DNA from 3 places in the Blautia sp. AF34-10 genome. Region 1 is predicted to be linked to each of the others. Evidence: predicted binding sites of a transcription regulator. Region 1 holds the regulator's gene; each other region holds the start of a gene.
The links. The regulator NrdR, encoded in region 1, represses ribonucleotide reductase genes. The targets are predictions, from matches to a motif close to CACAANATNTTGTG.
Positions count from the first base shown of each region.

Region 1 (6,216 bases):
AGCAGCTTTCTTAAGTAATTCGATACTTCTTCCTCATCCGTCCAGTCTTTGACGTGTGACTTCATATCGTCGAACATCCGCACAACCTTGATGTTTGCACCGCCGTGCTTCGGTCCCTTTAAGGAGCCGAGCGCCGCTGCAATTGCGGAGTACGTATCGGTTCCGGAAGAAGAAACAACATGTGTTGTAAAGGTTGAGTTGTTACCGCCGCCGTGCTCCATGTGGAGGACGAGGGCAAGATCGAGGATCTTCGCCTCCAGCGGGGTGTATTTCTGATCCGGGCGGAGCATCAGCAGAATGTTTTCTGCGGTGGAAAGCTTCTTCGACGGATTGTGGATATATAAACTTTTTCCCTTGATATAATGGTTGTACGCCTGATAGCCATAGACGGACAGCATCGGGAAAACAGAAATCAGGTTAATGCACTGGCGAAGCACATTCGGAAGGGAGGTATCATCTGCGTGGTTGTCGTACGCGTACAGGGTCAGAACGCTTCGGGACAGAGTGTTCATCATGTCCTTGGTCGGCGCTTTCATAACAACGTCACGCACAAAGTTCTTCGGCAGGGACTGCTGCTGTTTTAAAATCGTCTTAAAATGCTTAAGCTGCTCTTCATTCGGCAGATTTCCAAACAGGAGCAGATAAGCGACTTCTTCAAATCCCATACGGTTTTCACTCAAAAATCCCTGGGTCAGTTTTCCACGTTGATGCCGCGGTAGTACAGACGTCCGTCACACGGTGTTTTGACGCCGTCAATGATATCCGAAGACACAACGTTTGAAATCTGTGTCAGTCCCGCAAGGACGCCAACGCCGTTGACATCGCGCAGTCCGCGTTTTACATCGTATTGCCCATACAGCGAAACATCCATTTTGGAGTTATCCAGACAGATGTTTGTCAGTTCCTCTATTTCCGGTGTTACTTTCATGCTAAAAGCCATATGCATTCCCCTTTCTCTTCTCTTTTTTTACTCACTTTCGCTCATTATAGCATTAAACCAAGGGATTCGTATACTGAAATTTTTATAAACATTCGAAAAATTTTCGTAAGATTTTGTCTCACAAAAGGTATCAGGCTTCTGTTTTACATGCATCGAAGGCTTGATCCAGTGCGTCCAGGAAATCTCCCATCACGTAATACAGCGTCTCAAACCGCAGATAATCGAGGACGTTTTCATCCCACATAAACTTCAGCACCGGCGGGAATTCCTCATCGGACTCCCAGAACTGGAAGACGAGCGGCAGAAACGGAAAGACATGAAAAACAAAAGCAGCGTCTCCCGGGAAATATGGTTTTCCGCCAAGGGAAACGCATGCTTTTTTCAGCTGTTCCACATGCCCGTCATACCGTGCGGCGCGGCTGTCGTGAACGCCGGACGCAATCGTGCGGCCTTTGATCGTTCCCTTTAAGGAATTGGTACGCGCATACGTGCCGGCGAGCACAATCTCCTTCTTTCCGCAGCAGAGCAGGTCGAAAATCGTCAGCGTCTCATTGAAACTGCCCTGATGTACATGAAGAAAATGGTCTTTTGATCCCTCTACAACGCCGGTATGGCGGTTCACTCTCCATTCTTCAAAAAGATACGGCACATAGAAATAATCGCCATCAAACGCAAAGCCATACTTTCCTTCGATCTCCTTCTGATCGTATGTCAGAAAACGTTCCTGCATCTGATCACGCATTTTAATATAGTTCGACACTTCCATTTTTTTGCCTCCCGCTATTTGTCGAGCATCTTTTTCAGCTCGTCCATGAACGTGTTGACGTCCTTGAACTCACGGTAAATCGACGCAAAGCGGACGTACGCCACCTGATCCAGGTCTTTTAAGTAATGCATGACCTTCTCTCCGATCACAGAGCTTGGAATCTCGCGTTCCTCGCCGTTGAAAAGCTCCGTCTCCACCTTGTTGACCATCTCGTTGATCTTCTCGGCGGACACCGGCCGTTTGTGGCAGGCGCGCAGGATACCGGTCTCGATTTTCGAGCGGTCATACTGCTCGCGGTTCATATCTTTTTTGATGACGATCAAAGGGATCGTCTCCACTTTTTCGTATGTCGTAAAGCGTCTGCCGCAGACATCGCACATCCGGCGGCGGCGGATCGCATTGCTGTCTTCAATCGGGCGTGAATCCACAACCCGGGTATTATCCTGATTACAAAATGGACATCTCATATCTTTCGTCCTCGTTTCTAAATAAGTATTTCGGAAAGTTTTCTACTTTTACAGTATACGCATTTTTCCGTGAAATTCAAGTCAACTGCAGCAACATTTTCGCATATGTTTTTCCATAGGAATCAGTAAAAAGGAGCACCGCATGCGCGTTGTAGATCTCCGCCAGAAAGAAGTTATCAATATCTGCACCTGCAAAACGCTCGGCTGTCCGATTGATGTGGAATTCAATCCAAAAACGGGACATCTTACCGGACTCGTTCTTCCGGGTCCTGTGAAATTCTGCGGCTTTTTCTGCCACGGCGAGGATTTTGTGATCCCATGGGACCGCATCTGCCAGATCGGCAACGATATCATTCTCGTCGAAATTCCGGAAAAAGAGAAAAAACAGCCCTGATCAACGGATATGAAAACCGAATTCCGATTCCAGCGGAATCTTCGTCCATTTTGCATCCGTGATTTCGATGTAGCTGGAGGTGCGGATCCTTTTGATCATCTCCGTGATCGTCTCCTCATCACCCTGCACCTCCATCTCCACCGTCTCATCCCAGCAGTTTCTCACCCAGCCTGTCAGTCCGAGCTGGTAGGCAGCATAATACGCCCGGTAACGGAACCCCACGCCCTGCACCTGGCCGTAGAAAATCACATGGTACCGGATTTCTTCTTTTTCGTCTCTTCTGTCTCGTTTCGCTGTCTCGTTCATATTTCTCTGCCTCCCAACAGTCATTGCCTAAAATTCGTCTGCCGTCGCACAGTACAGCGGAAGCGGGAACCAGTCGGATGGAATGTTCTTCCAGATTTCAGATGGAACCTTGCTTCCCTTACTTGCCAGCGGTGAAAGAAGCAGTTCCTGCGCCTGCTCCCGGTTGAGTACATCTGCCCTCGGATGGGCTTCCCGTGTCACGGTCACAGTTCCATCTTTTACCGTCACGGTCACCGGCTGTCCCTCCAGTACGGCAGACCACGTTCCATCGCTGATGCCCATCGTCTCTGCTTTCATGGTCAGCATTGCCTCGATGACGTCTGCAAATTGGAAAATACGGTACATCGCGGAACCGCAGCGCTCTTTTGTGAAGCTTTCGCAGACTTCCGATAACGCTGCTGCTTTTCCGGTCTCATACACCGGAATGGAAATGAAAAGAGAGTCAAGCGCATTTTCTTTTAAATAAGCGGCAAGTACAGGAACGAAATCCTGTTCCTCCAACACTTCTGCTTCCACAACCTGGTTTCCGCCGCAAAGTGCCAGATATCCGATCCGCTCACCGTTTTTCCAGATTGCAATTGCCTGCTCGCCGAACGTTTTCAGGCAGGCTTTCACATCCTCTCTTACCACGTAAAGCGGTTTTTCCTCATTCAGCTTCTTTGCAAAGGCTGCCGCCTCTTCGTCCGCTTCGCCGTTTTCCGGAAACAGCGGCGCAAAGGTGTAAGCGGAGAGTTCCCCGTTTTTCCAGGTATGGCGCACATTTGCCACATCCAGGTAAAACGTGTATTTTTCACTTCCCGGCGTAAAGCCAAAGTAGGCATACCGCTGTCTCTGGCCGTCCAGTGCCAGAAGATCACACGTTCCTTCCAGATCCGTAATCCAGTCGCCAAGAAGACGCTTCATGTGGCCTTCGCCCCTTGCCTTTGGATGCACGGAAACGCTTCCCACATATCCTGCGCGGAGCAGCTTACCCCCTGCTGCCATTTGCTGCGGAAGCACCGCAATCTCGGCCCGGAGTCTGCCGTTTTCCGCAACAGCGACGCGGTGGATCCGTGCCATTTCCGGTCCTGCCTGATAAACCCTTGGAATTAACTGCTCAAAGTCGTGCGGACGGTGTGCCGTGCTGAACACGTAGTTTGCAAGTTCGATGCAGTCCTCCCACTCTTCCGGCTTTGCAAGTCTGTACTCTGTCATAATGTAAAAACCTCCTGATCCTAAAAACCCTTTTGTTTTTGCTCTTCTTTTTCTCTATCCTAACGGATTTTTGTCCTTTTGTCACGAAAATTCCGAACAAATTGCAATATTTTTGCTATATCTGGTAAAAAAAAGAAACGCGCCCGGAAATTTTCATTCCAGGCGCGTTTCCCTTTTCTCAACGTTTCCTGTTTTACTGGATTCCTTTTACGGTGTAATCCTGTGCCTCTACGGCTGTTTTCAGCACATCGTCTGATACCGGAGCTGTCAGTGTTACAACGGCTGTTCCTTTTTCATGGCTTACTTCTGCGGATGCAACACCCTCGATTGCCTCAAGTGTTTTCTTCACTCTTGCCTCGCAGTGGCCGCACATCATGCCCTCGATTGTCATGGTTTTTACCATTCCCTGTTCTGTTGTCATGTTCAGATCCTCCTTTAGAATTTCGTTTTTGATTCTTTTATCTTTTGACGCGTCGTGCATCCGAAACAGATTCAGACGCAGGGCGTTTGTCACAACGCAGAAGCTCGAAAGGCTCATCGCCGCCGCACCGAACATCGGGTTCAGCTTCCAGCCGAACAGCGGGATCCATACGCCCGCAGCCAGCGGAATACCGATGATATTGTAAATGAAGGCCCAGAACAAATTCTCGTGAATGTTCCTGAGGGTCGCACGGCTTAAGCGGATCGCTGCCGGTACATCGGAGAGGCGGCTCTTCATCAGGACAACGTCTGCCGCATCGATCGCGATATCGGTTCCTGCTCCGATGGCAATACCGATATCCGCACTGGTCAGAGCCGGTGCATCGTTGATGCCGTCTCCTACCATCGCTACTTTTCCTTTTTCTTTCAGGCGGCTGATGACCGCTTCTTTTCCATCCGGCAGAACGCCTGCGATGACTTCGTCCACACCTGCCTCAGCGCCGATGGCACGCGCGGTGCGCTCATTGTCTCCGGTCAGCATCACGACACGGATTCCCATATTCTGCAGCTCTTTCACCGCACGCGGGCTGTCCTCTTTGATGACATCCGCAACCGCGATCATACCGAGCATCTTTCCGTCTTCACTGAAGAACAGCGGTGTCTTTCCTTCTTCGGAAAGTTTTGCTGCCTGCTCTTCCATCTGTTTCGAGAGAACCGCTTTTTTCGTAATCAGTGCGCGGTTGCCTCCGCAGAGCTCTTTTCCGTTCCGTTTTGCCACAAGGCCGTTTCCAGGAAGCGCAGAGAAATCACTGACTTCTTCGCGGGCCAGGCCTTTTTCCTCTGCAAGTGCAAGAATCGCACGGGCCAGCGGATGCTCACTTTTCTGCTCCAGTGCAAAGGCACCTTTTAAAAGCTCCTCCTCACTTACACCGTCCGCCGGGACAAGATCGGTTACCTGCGGCTCTCCGCTTGTGATGGTTCCAGTCTTATCGAGTGCAACGATCTGTGTTTTTCCTGTCTCCTCGAGAGAAACTGCGGTTTTGAACATCGTTCCGTGTTTTGCTCCCATTCCGTTTCCGACCATGATCGCAACCGGTGTTGCAAGGCCGAGCGCACACGGGCAGCTGATAACGAGAACGGAAATACCTCTTGCAAGAGCAAAGCCGACGCTCTCTCCTGCAAACAGCCAGATCACAATCGTAGCAAGTGCAATGCAGATAACGGCCGGCACAAAAATACCGGAAACTTTATCGGCCACTTTGGCGATCGGCGCTTTTGTCGCTGCCGCATCGCTGACCATCTGAATGATCTGGGAGAGTGTTGTGTCTTCTCCGACTCTCGTCGCCTCACAGGTCAGGAAACCGGACTGGTTTAAGGTCGCCGCCGATACGCGGTCGCCGGCCTCTTTATCCACCGGAATACTCTCGCCAGTCAGCGCGGATTCGTTGACGGCACTCGTTCCCTCCAGGACAACGCCGTCCACCGGAATATTTTCGCCCGGGCGGACGATGAAATGATCGCCCTTTTTCACCTGATCAATGCCGACTTCCACTTCTTTTCCGTCTCTTAAGAGAACGGCGGTCTTCGGAGCCAGCTTCATCAGACTCTTTAACGCATCGGTCGTTTTTCCTTTGGAAATCGACTCCAGCATTTTTCCGACGGTAATCAGGGTCAGAATCATGGCTGCGGACTCGAAGTAAAATTCATGCATATAGCTCATGACTGCATC
Region 1 is NZ_QUED01000008.1:36,637-42,852, reverse strand. Features, by position in the region: partial or broken gene DWZ60_RS06730 (citrate/2-methylcitrate synthase) at 1-940, opposite strand, end outside; gene DWZ60_RS06725 (DUF3786 domain-containing protein) at 1,071-1,706, opposite strand; gene nrdR (transcriptional regulator NrdR) at 1,721-2,173, opposite strand; gene DWZ60_RS06715 (YlmC/YmxH family sporulation protein) at 2,316-2,567, shown strand; gene DWZ60_RS06710 (acylphosphatase) at 2,568-2,873, opposite strand; gene DWZ60_RS06705 (GNAT family N-acetyltransferase) at 2,901-4,067, opposite strand; gene DWZ60_RS06700 (heavy metal translocating P-type ATPase) at 4,261-6,216, opposite strand, start outside.

Region 2 (6,216 bases), on a different contig from region 1:
ACGGACGCAATCATGCTGGGATGGATTGACCAGACCTCGCTGTCGGCGGTTTCGCTGGCCGGACAGGTGCAGTTTGTTTTGAGCCTTTTTATCTCAGGCATCGCGGCGGGCGCCGGTATTATGGCAGCGCAGTACTGGGGGAAACAGGATGCCGCTTCGATCGAAAAAGTGATTCCGATCGCACTTCGCACCAACCTGCTGTTCTCCGGCCTGTTTACCATCCTTGCCGGTTTCTGTCCCGAAATGCTGATGCGCATCTTTACAAATGATGCGGCCCTGGTTGCAAGCGGAAGCCAGTATTTACGCGCTGTTGCACTCTCCTACGTACTCTGCGGTATTTCGCAGGTCTATCTGATCCTGCTGAAAAACACCGGTCATGCAGCAGTCAGCTCCCGCATCAGTTCCACTGCGGTTGTACTGAACATCATTTTAAATGCCATCCTCATCTACGGTCTTTGCGGTGCTCCGGCACTTGGGATCCGCGGAGCAGCTTATGCAACGGTAGCTGCCCGCGTTGTGGAACTGATCTGGGCTTATCTCGAGACAAAGAAACCGGAGCGTGTACGGATTCTCTGGAACCGCCTCTTCTCTTCCGCAGGGAAAATACTTTCAGAAGACTTCTGGCGCTACACGCTTCCCGTGCTTGCGGCCTCCCTCGTCTGGGGAATTGCCTACGTTCTGTACTCCGTTATCATGGGCCACATGGGAAGCGATGCTGTTGCAGCAAACTCGATTACCTCGATTGCAAAGAGCCTCCTCTCCTGCCTGATCCGCGGTGTGAGCGGCGGTGCCGGTGTTCTGATCGGAAACCTGCTCGGTGCAGATGAACTCGAGAAAGCACGCGAATACGGCGGCCGCCTGACGCATCTTGCAATTGCCATCGGCGTTGTGACCGGCGGTCTTCTGATGTTGATCTCTCCTGCAATCGTCCACTTCGCTCCGCTTACCGATACCGCGGCAGAATATCTGCAGTACATGCTTCTCTTCTGCGGTCTGAACTTGATGGCACAGTCGGTCAACACCACCGTTCTCGACGGCATCTTCTGTGCCGGCGGCGATGCAAAATTCGATATGCAGGGAAATATCGGCGCGATGTGGTGCTTTTCCGTACCGCTTGGCTTCCTCGCCGCGTTCTGGCTGAAGCTGCCGGTCATGGTTGTCTACTGTATCGTAAACCTCGATGAGATCGTGAAACTGCCTGCGGTTTATCTTCATTATAAAAAATACGTCTGGGTACGCAACATCACCCGCGATATCGAAGAATAATTGCCGAACTATAAAATCCCCTGCGGAAAATCCAAACCGAATGGATTTCCCGCAGGGGATTTCGTTCTTTTATCGTATTACAAATATCGCAATGATTTTACATCGATTTTCTCTCTGCAATTTCCGCCATCTTTGCTTCATTCAGACGTGTGTCGCCATGGACACGGCTGTAGGAAAGATAGCCGTTCATACGGTCGATCTTTGTCAGGTTCTTGGAACCGCAGACCGGGCAGACATCCATGTCGAGTTCCTGGTGGCCGCAGTCATCGCAGTAAGCCAGGGACAGGTTGACGCCCTCGTAGTAGCCAAGCTCCATCGCACGCTCGATCAGTGTCTTGATCGCGCCTTTGTTGTAGCCGACCGGATAGCGCACGTACTGGATTTTTCCGCCGTTGCAGAGCTCCCAGAAACGTCCCTCGAGATCCTGTTTCTGGATCGGGGTAATGTCCTCGGTTACGTGGCAGTGGAAACTGTTGCTCACATACGGGCGGTCCGAAACGTTGCGGACGATGCCGTACTGTTTGCGGAACTGCTCTATCTGCAGGCCGCACAGGGATTCTGCCGGTGTGCCGTAGATCGCATAGAGGATGCCGTCCTCTTTCTTAAACTCGGCAACCTTGTCGTTGATATATTTCAGCGTGTCGAGTGCGAACTGTCCGTCCTCAACAAGAGATTTTCCGTTGTACAGCTCCTGCAGCTCGTTCAGCGCCGTGATACCGAACGATGCGGTCATCGGCTTTAACAGCGGGCGGATCTTGTCGGACGGTTTTAAGTGGCCGCCGTAGAAACCTCCCTCGCAGTAAGCCAGCGGGTTCGTGGATGCACGCATCTCGCCGAGGTAATCGTAGGTCCGTTTGTGCAGATCGCGGATCATCTCGAGGTAGAAGTCGAGCACTTCGTGGAAATCGCGGTTCTCGGAACGGGATTTTGCCAGGATCATCGGAAGATGAAGGGAAACGGCTCCGATGTTGAAACGTCCGACAAAGATCGGTTTGTCGTTCTCATCTGCCGGCTCCATGCCTCCGCGCTCGTACCACGGGCTAAGGAAAGCACGGCATCCCATCGGGCTGATGACTCTCTTGTATTTCTTGTACATCTCGGCGATGTAGCCCTCGCCGCTCATCGACAGCCAGTCCGGATACATGGTTTTAGAGGAACAGTCAAGTCCTGCCTCAAAGACATCTTCTGCGATGCCGCCCTCTCCGTGAATTGCCTTGTCATATAAGAAGACGATTTTCGGGAAGAGCACCGGCTTTTTGTGGCCTTTCTTGCCCTGTCCGTTTTTGTGGACCTCGAGAAGGGAGATGGAAATCATCTTCTCGAACATGCTCGTTCCAAGGCCGAGGGTCACGGTAACGAACGGATAATCACCGCGGGAAGATCCAACAGTGTTCAGTTTATACTCAATTCCCTGCCATCCCTGATCGCACTCTCTTCTTACTTTGTCGATCGCATACTCGATGGCTTTCTCCTGTGCACCCTCCCAGGATGCGTCGGTATATTTCAGGAACTCTTTTACGTAGTAATCGTAGCTCTTCTGTGCGTACGGAGCAAGGATCTTGTCCACCTCCGGCACGGTAAAGCCGCCGTACTGCTGTGCAGCGGTGCTGAGGACGATATCGCCCATGACATCAAATGCGGTGTCGAGTGTCTTCGGCTCGTTGTACCAGACATTTCCCATCTCGAAACCGCCTTTTAAAACGTTTCCGACATCGAACAGACAGCAGTTCATGGTATCGAGACGTGCGGACTGGTCGTGGATGTAGATGTAACCGTCCTTACAGGCCTGCAGCTCGTTGCGGTTCATGAAGAACTTGCGGTACAGCTCTTTGTTCAGCTCGTTGAAAATCAGGCTTCGCTTCGTTGCAACGAGGGCGCTGTCGGTGTTGGCATTGCTCTTGTCGCCGATGTAGCGGATGGACTGGCTCTTCGTGTAGACCTCGTCCATCATATGGATAAAATCAGTTTTGTAATTGCGGTAATCGCGGTAGCTTTTTGCCACAGCCGGGTTTACTTTTTCGAGTGCTCCCTCCACGATATTGTGCATATCGCTGATCGGAATTTCGGTCTTTCCAAGGGAATATACGTGCTCGGTTGCGAACTTACAGATAAAGTCAATCTCCTGCTGTGAGAAGGTATACAGGATTCTCTGTGCGGATTTATTTACGGCACGGACGATCTTCTGCGCGTCGAATTCTTCTTTGGTGCCGTCCTTTTTGATAATATAAACCATTGTGGTGTCCTCCAAATCAAACACTATATCTTGTGTGTCCCCCACCCTTTTCTTGTAGCGGGCACCACATATTGTAGCATGTTTCTTTTGAAAAGAAAAGGCATTTCCTGTAAGTTTTTATTTTCAGAATATTGCATACTGCTCTTTCGTGCAGACAGAAATCTGCATTTTTCAAATTCGTTCTGCAAGCGTTCCTTCAAAAACGGTCTCGGCCGGGCCGGTCAGAAGGACCTTATTTTTCGTCCGGTCCCATGTAACGAAAAGCCTGCCGCCGCGCAGTTCTACGGCAGTTTCTCCCTCTGAAACACAGCCGGAAAGCATCGCCGCGACGGCTGCCGCACACGCTCCCGTTCCGCAGGACAGCGTTTCACCGCTCCCACGTTCCCAGACTCTCATTTTTATTGTGTGTTGATCTAAAGTCTGGATAAACTCTGTATTGATACGGTCCGGGAAGCAGGAAAGGTGTTCAAAAGCGGAACCGGTCTTTGCAATGGATATTTTTTCCACATCTTCCACCTGAATCACCGCATGCGGATTTCCCATCGAAAGGCAGGTCATCGTATAATTTTCCCCGCACACGGTAATTTTATGCTCCAGCACATATTCCCCCAGAGAAACAACGGGGATCTGTGCGGCGCGGAATTCCGGCGTTCCCATCTCCACTGTCACCTGACAGATCTCATTCGGATTCTCCCCCGTCTGCAGATGAATCACACGGTTTCCGCTGCCGGTTTCGATAGTCAGCGTCGTTTTTCTCGTCAGCCCATGCTCGTACACGTATTTTCCCACACAGCGGATGCCGTTGCCGCACATCGCGCCCTTCGAGCCGTCGGCGTTGTACATTTCCATCGAAAAATCTGCTGTTTTGGATGCCCCGATCAGAATCAGCCCGTCCGCGCCGATGCCGAAATGGCGGTCACTTACCGCTTTTGCCAGCCGCCCCGGACTCTCCACCCGCTCCTCCATGGCATTTACATAGATATAATCATTTCCGCAGCCCTGCATTTTTGTAAAACGCATACACAGCCTCCTCCCAGACTTCTGCCCTTTCCAGTTCCTTACTAAATATGTATTCCGTACCGCGCTTTTGAAAAACCATTTTTCTCAAATCCGCTTCAGACATTGGAAAACGAAGCGGAATGTGATAGAATAGGGGGAACTGATATCGTTACTTACATGAAGTAACTTTCAAATATTTTTAACCATTTATTATGAGGAGGTTTTGATGAAAAAATACCGTTGGGTTTTAACAGCAGTATTTGCCGCTTTCCTCGTGGGAACGAGCGGCTGCGGAAAGAAAACAGAAACGATTCCGATCACAACCATCAGTCAGAGTACCGACGATGACGACCCCGAAGACAATCTGGCGGCCTCCGGCGATTCCGATGAGATTCCGGAATACGATGTGGATCTCTCGAAGAACCTGAACAGTTTTCAGCTTGCCATCTGGGGCGATACATACGAAATTCCGGAATCCTACGCGGATTTTACAGCGCTTGGCTGGGTCTACAGCGGCGACGACACGAAGGAAATCCAGCCGGAATCCTTCTCAAAGGGCGAAAGTTTTGAAAAGGACGGAAACCAGATTACCGTCGATATTGCCAATCCGGATACCACGGCAAAGCCAGTGGCGGAATGCCTGATCGGAGGCATTCACATCGACACCTCGACCGCTGAGGGCCAGAATATCTATGTCGGCCTGCCGAACGGCGTCACTCTGCAGCAGTCGCTGATGGAGGATGCGGAAAGCATCTACGGTGCGCCAAAGGACCGTTATGAGACCGATACCTCTGTGCAGTTCACGTATGAGTACGGGCTGTACCAGACGATCACGCTCGGCTTCGATAACAAAACGGGAATTCTGTATTCCTCGATATGCAGAACTTTACGACCACGGCTGATGCAGAAGCGCTCGATGGTGTCAGCGATGCCACAACACCGGAAGTGGAGGCCTACCAGGCACCGGAAGCCGACAGCATTGAAATCAACGACTGGACCGTCCGCTTTGACGATGTACTCTATCATCTTCCCGTTCCGGTCAGTGAACTTCTGGACCACGACTGGACCGTCAATACGAAAGAGTCCGATACGGCCGTTTTAAACGGAAAATACGGCTACGTCACGCTGGAAAAGGGCGGTCAGAAGCTTTACTGCACCGTACATAATTACGGCGCGGAGGCGACGACAGTGCGCAACTGTTTTGTTACTTCGCTGTACGGCGATCTCGATACGACAAAGATTCCGATTTCAATCACAAACGGCATCACGCTCGGCACTTCCGAGAGCGATTTTCTGGCGAAGGCAGGGGATGCCAAATCAGAAAAAACGGAAAAAGAGGATAGTAACCTGACACTCTACACATTCTATAGTGATGACGAAAAGCTGGACTACACTGAAATCGGCATCGACAACGATCTGAAGCTGGTACGCAGCATCAAGGTGGTTCACAACCAGCCGGAAGCGCCGGAAGAAGAAGCCAAAAAAACTTCCGCGGAAGATTCATCTTCCGTTTCCGACAGTCAGGAACCGTCCGAAACACCGGCTCCGTAACGATACTTTCAGAAAAATGGCTGCATGGCAGCTTACTACAGACGAAAACGAGGATTTTTATGGAAAACTTATACGACGTTATCATCATCGGCTCCGGCCCGGCGGGTCTTTCTGCCGCGATTTATGCGAAACGCGCAAAGCTCTCCTCTCTTACGATTGAGGCAAAC
Region 2 is NZ_QUED01000018.1:31,497-37,712, forward strand. Features, by position in the region: gene DWZ60_RS11580 (MATE family efflux transporter) at 1-1,266, shown strand, start outside; gene nrdD (anaerobic ribonucleoside-triphosphate reductase) at 1,364-3,499, opposite strand; gene dapF (diaminopimelate epimerase) at 3,671-4,519, opposite strand; gene DWZ60_RS11595 (hypothetical protein) at 4,725-5,600, shown strand; gene trxB (thioredoxin-disulfide reductase) at 6,109-6,216, shown strand, end outside.
Region 2: a site for NrdR is predicted at 3,521-3,534, ahead of nrdD (anaerobic ribonucleoside-triphosphate reductase). Genes of this name have one in related genera too.

Region 3 (6,216 bases), on a different contig from region 1:
AGCTCTTCCACGTACGTGTCGACGCGCACCTCCATTGAGGTGCGTCCGACATACGTCACTCTTCCGACCAGTACGACGGTGTCGTTCAGAAAAGCAGGATGCTTGAAGTTCAGATTGTCGATGCACGCGGTGGTGATTTCGTGGCCGCAGTGGCGGCGTCCCACCAGACCGGCAAGCTCATCGATCCACGCGACCAGCTGGCCGCCGAACAGACGGCCATAGCCGTTGATATGGCGGTGCATCAGAAGATACGACTGCTCTGTCTCAGAATCTTTTACGCGTTTCTTTGCCATTTCTTCCATTTTACCAATACGCTCCTTTTCACATCCTGTTTTTTGTATCTTTATACGTTCGCAAGCGCCTGATCAAGGTCTGCAATGATATCGTTCACATCCTCAATGCCGACCGACAGACGGATCAGATCCGGCAGAACACCGGCTTCGATGAGCTGCTGATCGTTCAGCTGGCGGTGGGTATGGCTTGCCGGGTGCAGAACGCAGCTTCTTGCATCGGCAACGTGTGTTACAATTGCTACCATTTTCAGGCCGTTCGTAAAACGCATCGCACCGTCTCTTCCGCCCTTCGGTCCGAAGCAGAGAACGCCGCAGGTTCCGTTCGGCATGTATTTTTCTGCCAGCGCATGGTATTTGCTGTCTGCAAGGCCTGCGTACTCAACCCATGCTACCTTCGGGTGGTTTTTCAGGAACTCTGCCACTTTCTCGGCATTTCTGCAGTGACGCTCCACGCGCAGGTGCAGGGTCTCCAGACCGACATTCGTCAGGAATGCATTCTGCGGGGACTGGCACGCTCCCATATCACGCATCAGCTGTGCGGTTGCTTTTGTGATATACGCTTTTTTACCGAATTTCTGCGTATAAATCACGCCGTGGTACGATTCGTCCGGTGTAGTAAGGCCCGGGAATTTGTCTGCATGCGCATCCCAGTCGAAGTTTCCGGAATCGACAATCGCTCCGCCGAGCGCCATTGCATGGCCGTCCATGTATTTTGTGGTGGAATGGGTGACAATATCTACACCGAACTCGAACGGACGGCAGTTGATCGGGGTTGCAAAGGTGTTGTCGCAGATCATCGGAACGCCGTGCTCATGTGCAAGTTTAACAAACTTGTCAATGTCAAGTACAACACCTGCCGGGTTGGAAATCGTCTCGGCAAAGACAGCTTTGGTGTTCGGCTGGAATGCTTTTTCCAGCTCATCTGCCGGCGCATCCTGGTCCACGAGGGTAGTCTCGATGCCGAATCGTTTTAAGGTAACGGCGAGCAGGTTGGAGGTTCCTCCATAAACCTTTGCCGCGCAGACAACGTGGTCGCCTGCCTCACAGATGTTGGTAACAGCAAGCATCGTTGCCGCCTGGCCGGAAGATGTGAGCATGGCTGCCACGCCGCCCTCCAGATCGCAGATTTTCTGTGCTACGACGTCGTTCGTCGGGTTCTGCAGACGGGAATAGAAATATCCCTCTTCCTCCAGATCGAACAGTTTTCCCATTTCCTCGCTGGTTGCATATTTGAATGTTGTGCTCTGGTAAATCGGAAGTACACGCGGCTCACCGTTTTTCGGCTGCCATCCTCCCTGTACACAGATTGTGTCCTGGCTGTATCCCATAATTTTTCTCCCTTCTGTAAGTGAAACCGGTCCACCGGGCCGATTTCTGCTGTGCTCAGCGCCATAATAATACCCCCACCCGGGATGCCCGGGCGAGGGTATCACTTTTTCCTATTATAACTCTGTTTGTTCTTTCCTGCAACTATATGCGCACAGATTTAGGAGAGATATTCATCCACATATTTCTGGATATTGGAAGCATTCACAATCTTCTGCGCCTGGCCGTCCTCCACAACGAGAAGAGTCGGTGCCTGCATGATGCCGTACTGTGCGGCAAGATCCGGGTGACGCTCTGCGTCGATCACCTCATACTGCTCCTCGGCGAGCATTTCTTTTGCCATTTTGCAGTTCGGGCAGGTGCTTGTCGTGAACAGGTACATGCCGTCTTCCTCGATTTTATCTGCTGCAGCGGCTTTCGGCTCTTCTTTTCCAGCGGCCTGCTCTGCCAGTTTCTCTGCTGCGCCGTACGATTTCATTTTCTGCTCCGGCGATTTGGAGTGGATGATATCATATACAGTTCTGTTCTTGTACTCCTGGCGTTTTCCGTCGTTCCAGTTCTTGACCGGACGGTAATATCCCGTGATACGGCTGTAAACCTCTGCCTCTTTTCCACAGATCGGACATGTAAAATGCTCGCCGGCGAGATAGCCGTCGTTCGCACAGACAGAATACGTCGGGGACAGCGTGTAGTACGGCAGTTTGTAGTTCTCTGCAATCTTCCGCACAAGGGAAGCTGCTGCTTTCCAGTCCGGCAGTTTTTCGCCAAGGAACGCATGGAATACAGTTCCCGAGGTGTACAGCGTCTGCAGATCATCCTGAATATCAAGCGCAGAGAAAATATCCTCGGTATAGTCCACCGGCAGATGGGAGCTGTTGGTGTAGTACGGGGTATCTCCCTCATGGCCTGCGGTCTTGATATCCGGCCATTTTGCACGGTCGTGTTTTGCCAGACGGTATGCGGTCGACTCCGCCGGAGTTGCCTCAAGGTTGTACAGATCGCCGTACTCCTCCTGGTAATCAGAAAGACGCTCTCTCATATGGTTCAGAACTTCTTTCGTAAACTGCTGTGTCTTCGGATCCTCCAGACCCTTTCCGAGCCATGCGGCATTTAAGCCGGCCTCGTTCATACCGATCAGACCGATGGTTGAGAAGTGGTTCTCAAACGTTCCAAGGTACCGTTTCGTATATGGATACAGTCCCTCGTCCAGGAGACGGGTAATGACCTCACGTTTCGTCTTTAACGAACGTGCGGCAATATCCATCATATGATCGAGACGGCGGTAGAACTCTTTCTCATCTTTGGACTGATATGCGATACGCGGCATATTGATGGTGACAACGCCGACCGATCCGGTGCTCTCGCCGGAACCGAAGAATCCGCCGGTTTTCTTTCGAAGCTCACGCAGATCCAGGCGGAGACGGCAGCACATGGAGCGCACGTCGCTTGGTTTCATATCGCTGTTGATGTAGTTGGAGAAGTACGGGGTACCGTATTTTGCAGTCATTTCGAACAGCAGACGGTTATTCTCCGTATCGGACCAGTCAAAATCGGATGTGATGGAGTAGGTCGGGATCGGGTACTGGAAGCCTCTTCCGTTGGCATCTCCCTCGATCATCGTCTCGATGAACGCTTTGTTGACCATATCCATCTCTTTTTTACAGTCTTTGTACTTGAAGTCCATCTCCTTACCGCCGACGATCGCCGGAAGCTCCGCGAGGTCATCCGGTACGGTCCAGTCGAGTGTGATGTTGGAGAACGGTGCCTGGCTTCCCCAGCGGCTCGGTGTGTTGACGCCGTAGATAAACGCCTCGATGCACTTCTTCACTTCGCCGTAGCTTAAGTTGTCCACTTTGACGAACGGCGCCAGATACGTATCAAATGAAGAAAATGCCTGCGCACCTGCCCACTCGTTCTGCATAATGCCGAGGAAGTTGACCATCTGGTTGCACAGAACCGAAAGATGTCTTGCCGGAGAAGAAGTAATCTTTCCGTTGATGCCGCCAAGTCCTTCTTTGATGAGCTGTTTTAACGACCATCCTGCACAGTAGCCGGTCAGCATCGACAGGTCGTGGATGTGAATATCCGCGTTGCGGTGTGCCTCGGCGATCTCGTCATCATAAATCTCTGATAACCAGTAGTTGGCTGTGATCGCGCCGGAATTGCTTAAGATCAGACCGCCGACAGAATACGTTACGGTCGAGTTCTCTTTGACACGCCAGTCCTCTACTTTTACGTAGCTGTCCACGATCTCTTTGTAGTCTACGATCGTCGATTTCATGTTGCGGATTTTTTCCCTCTGCTTGCGGTACAGAATGTAAGCTTTTGCCACTTCTGCGTAGCCGCACTGGATCAGCACGTTCTCCACGCTGTCCTGAATTGCCTCCACTGAAATTTTTCCGTCTTTGATCTTGGACTGAAAGTCCGCTGTTACGCGCAGTGCCAGCATCTGAAGCATGTCATCGCTGAACTGCATATCTTTTGCGCCGAATGCTTTTCCAATCGCATCGGTAATCTTTTTCATCTGGAACTCTGCAATCGTTCCGTCTCTCTTTTCTACCTGAAACATGGAATCCCTCCTGTTAATTCAACCGTTTCTGCAAGGCCTTTTTAAGGTTCCACTCTTTGCAGTGTCTGAACCATATGATAGCAGAGCATGTTTCTCCCGTCAATAGTAAAAAGTACCATATCTAGTGTAAAATTTTCTAACATCACTAGATATGGTACTTTTACTTGTATTCTGTCCCTTCCATTTTTCGGCGCTGTACGGCGCTTAAAGGGATGTACTGCCGTTTTTAAGCCCGCTTGCCATACCTCTATACCCTCGGATAGATATCCTTCGGTACATAGGCTTTTACGCGGATGCCTTCCGGCAGATATTCTTCTTCGAGCAGAATTCCGTATCCGCGGATCAGTGAAATCGTTCCCGCCTTATCGTACGGATAGAGGCGCTCGATATAGATTTTTCCCTCCATCATCCACGAGGAGAGTAAATTTTTGAGGTCTTCGAGTCCCTGTCCTGTTTTGGCAGAGACCGCAAGGCTCGCGTCTGCCCGGAAATCTTTTACAACCACCGGGGCAAGAAGCTTATCCTGCTTGTTCAGCAGGGTGGCGATCTTTTTGTCCTCAACTTTCAGTTCCCGCAGCGTATCGTACACGATCTGCATCTGCAGCTCCATCTGCGGATTTGACGTATCCACAACGTGGAGAATATAGTCGGCATACCGTGCTTCCTCCAGCGTACTGCGGAATGCATCGATCAGATGATGTGGCAGCTTATTGATAAATCCAACCGTATCGGTCAGCAGGATTTCCTGTCCATCCGGAAGGGTCAGTGACCGCGTCGTCGTATCCAGCGTGGAAAACAGCATTGCATCTGCCAGAATTTCCGATCCTGTCAGTGCATTTAAAAGACTGCTCTTTCCCGCTGACGTATAGCCTACGAGCGCCGCTACCGGGATTTTGGAACGTTTTCTGCCTTCACGAAGGAGCTCTCTGTGCTGGCGTACTTCCTCAAGCTCACGTTTTAACTGCGTAATACGCGTGCGGATCAGGCGCCGGTCGGTTTCCAGCTTTTTCTCTCCCGGTCCTCTCGTACCGATTCCGCCGCCGAGACGGGAAAGCGATGTGCCAAGGCCGGAAAGTCGGGACGCACGGTACTTTAACTGGGCCAGCTCAACCTGGATTTTACCCTCGCTGCTCACGGCGCGCGCCGCAAAGATATCCAGGATCAAAAGCGTACGGTCCATGATCTTGCATTCCAGTGCTTCCTCCAGCCCTTTTAACTGGATCGAGGAGAGCTCATCGTCGCAGATGATGCCCGTCGCATCGCAGGCGCGCACCAGAATTTTCAATTCCTCTAATTTTCCTTTTCCGATGTACGTTCCCGGATGAATGGCCTCCCGCACCTGCACCAGGCGGCCCTCCACCTTCGCACCGGCGGTGCTGGCCAGTTCCGCCAGCTCGTCGAGCGATTCTTCTGCGTTTGCGCCGCCGTTTTCCTGTACGCCGACCAGAATCACGCGCTCCTGTTCTTCTCTTAAATCAAACAATCCAACTTCCTCCGTCTGTTATCGGTTCTGGAGAAACGTATTTTCCCGCTGCGCCGCGGTGTTTTCCGGGTATGCTGCCAGAAAATCCGCCATCAGCGACTTCGCGGTATCAAAATCCGCCCGTTTTTCATAGGATACAATCTGGTTGAACAGCAGATTTTCCCGGTCGGAATCCTCTGCCGTTTTGAGTCCTTCCTCGATATACGAGAGTGCACTGTCCGTGTCGTTTTCCGCAAGTGCGCAGAGCGCCAGCCCGTTGTTTGCTGCCGCCGCAAAGCCATCTGTCGAAAGATACGAAGAAAACAGTGCTTTCGCCTCGTCGTTCTGACCATTGGAAAGGTAAACCTCGCCGAGCATTTCCATCGCCGCGCTGCTGCCGTCCTTCATTGCCTTCGAGAACGCTTTGACCGCCTCGTCCTGCTCCTCCAGATAGTAGTATGCACAGCCGATGTTATAATAATCCTCGGTCGTTTTCGGCTCAATCTTCACTGCCGCTTCGAGGTAACGGTCTCCGTCCGCTTTCATGCTGCTCTCCTGATACAGCT
Region 3 is NZ_QUED01000001.1:111,468-117,683, forward strand. Features, by position in the region: gene DWZ60_RS00535 (acyl-CoA thioesterase) at 1-302, opposite strand, end outside; gene DWZ60_RS00540 (O-acetylhomoserine aminocarboxypropyltransferase/cysteine synthase family protein) at 344-1,621, opposite strand; gene DWZ60_RS00545 (ribonucleoside triphosphate reductase) at 1,780-4,188, opposite strand; gene hflX (GTPase HflX) at 4,436-5,671, opposite strand; gene DWZ60_RS00555 (tetratricopeptide repeat protein) at 5,690-6,216, opposite strand, start outside.
Region 3: a site for NrdR is predicted at 4,302-4,315, ahead of DWZ60_RS00545 (ribonucleoside triphosphate reductase). Genes of this name have one in related genera too.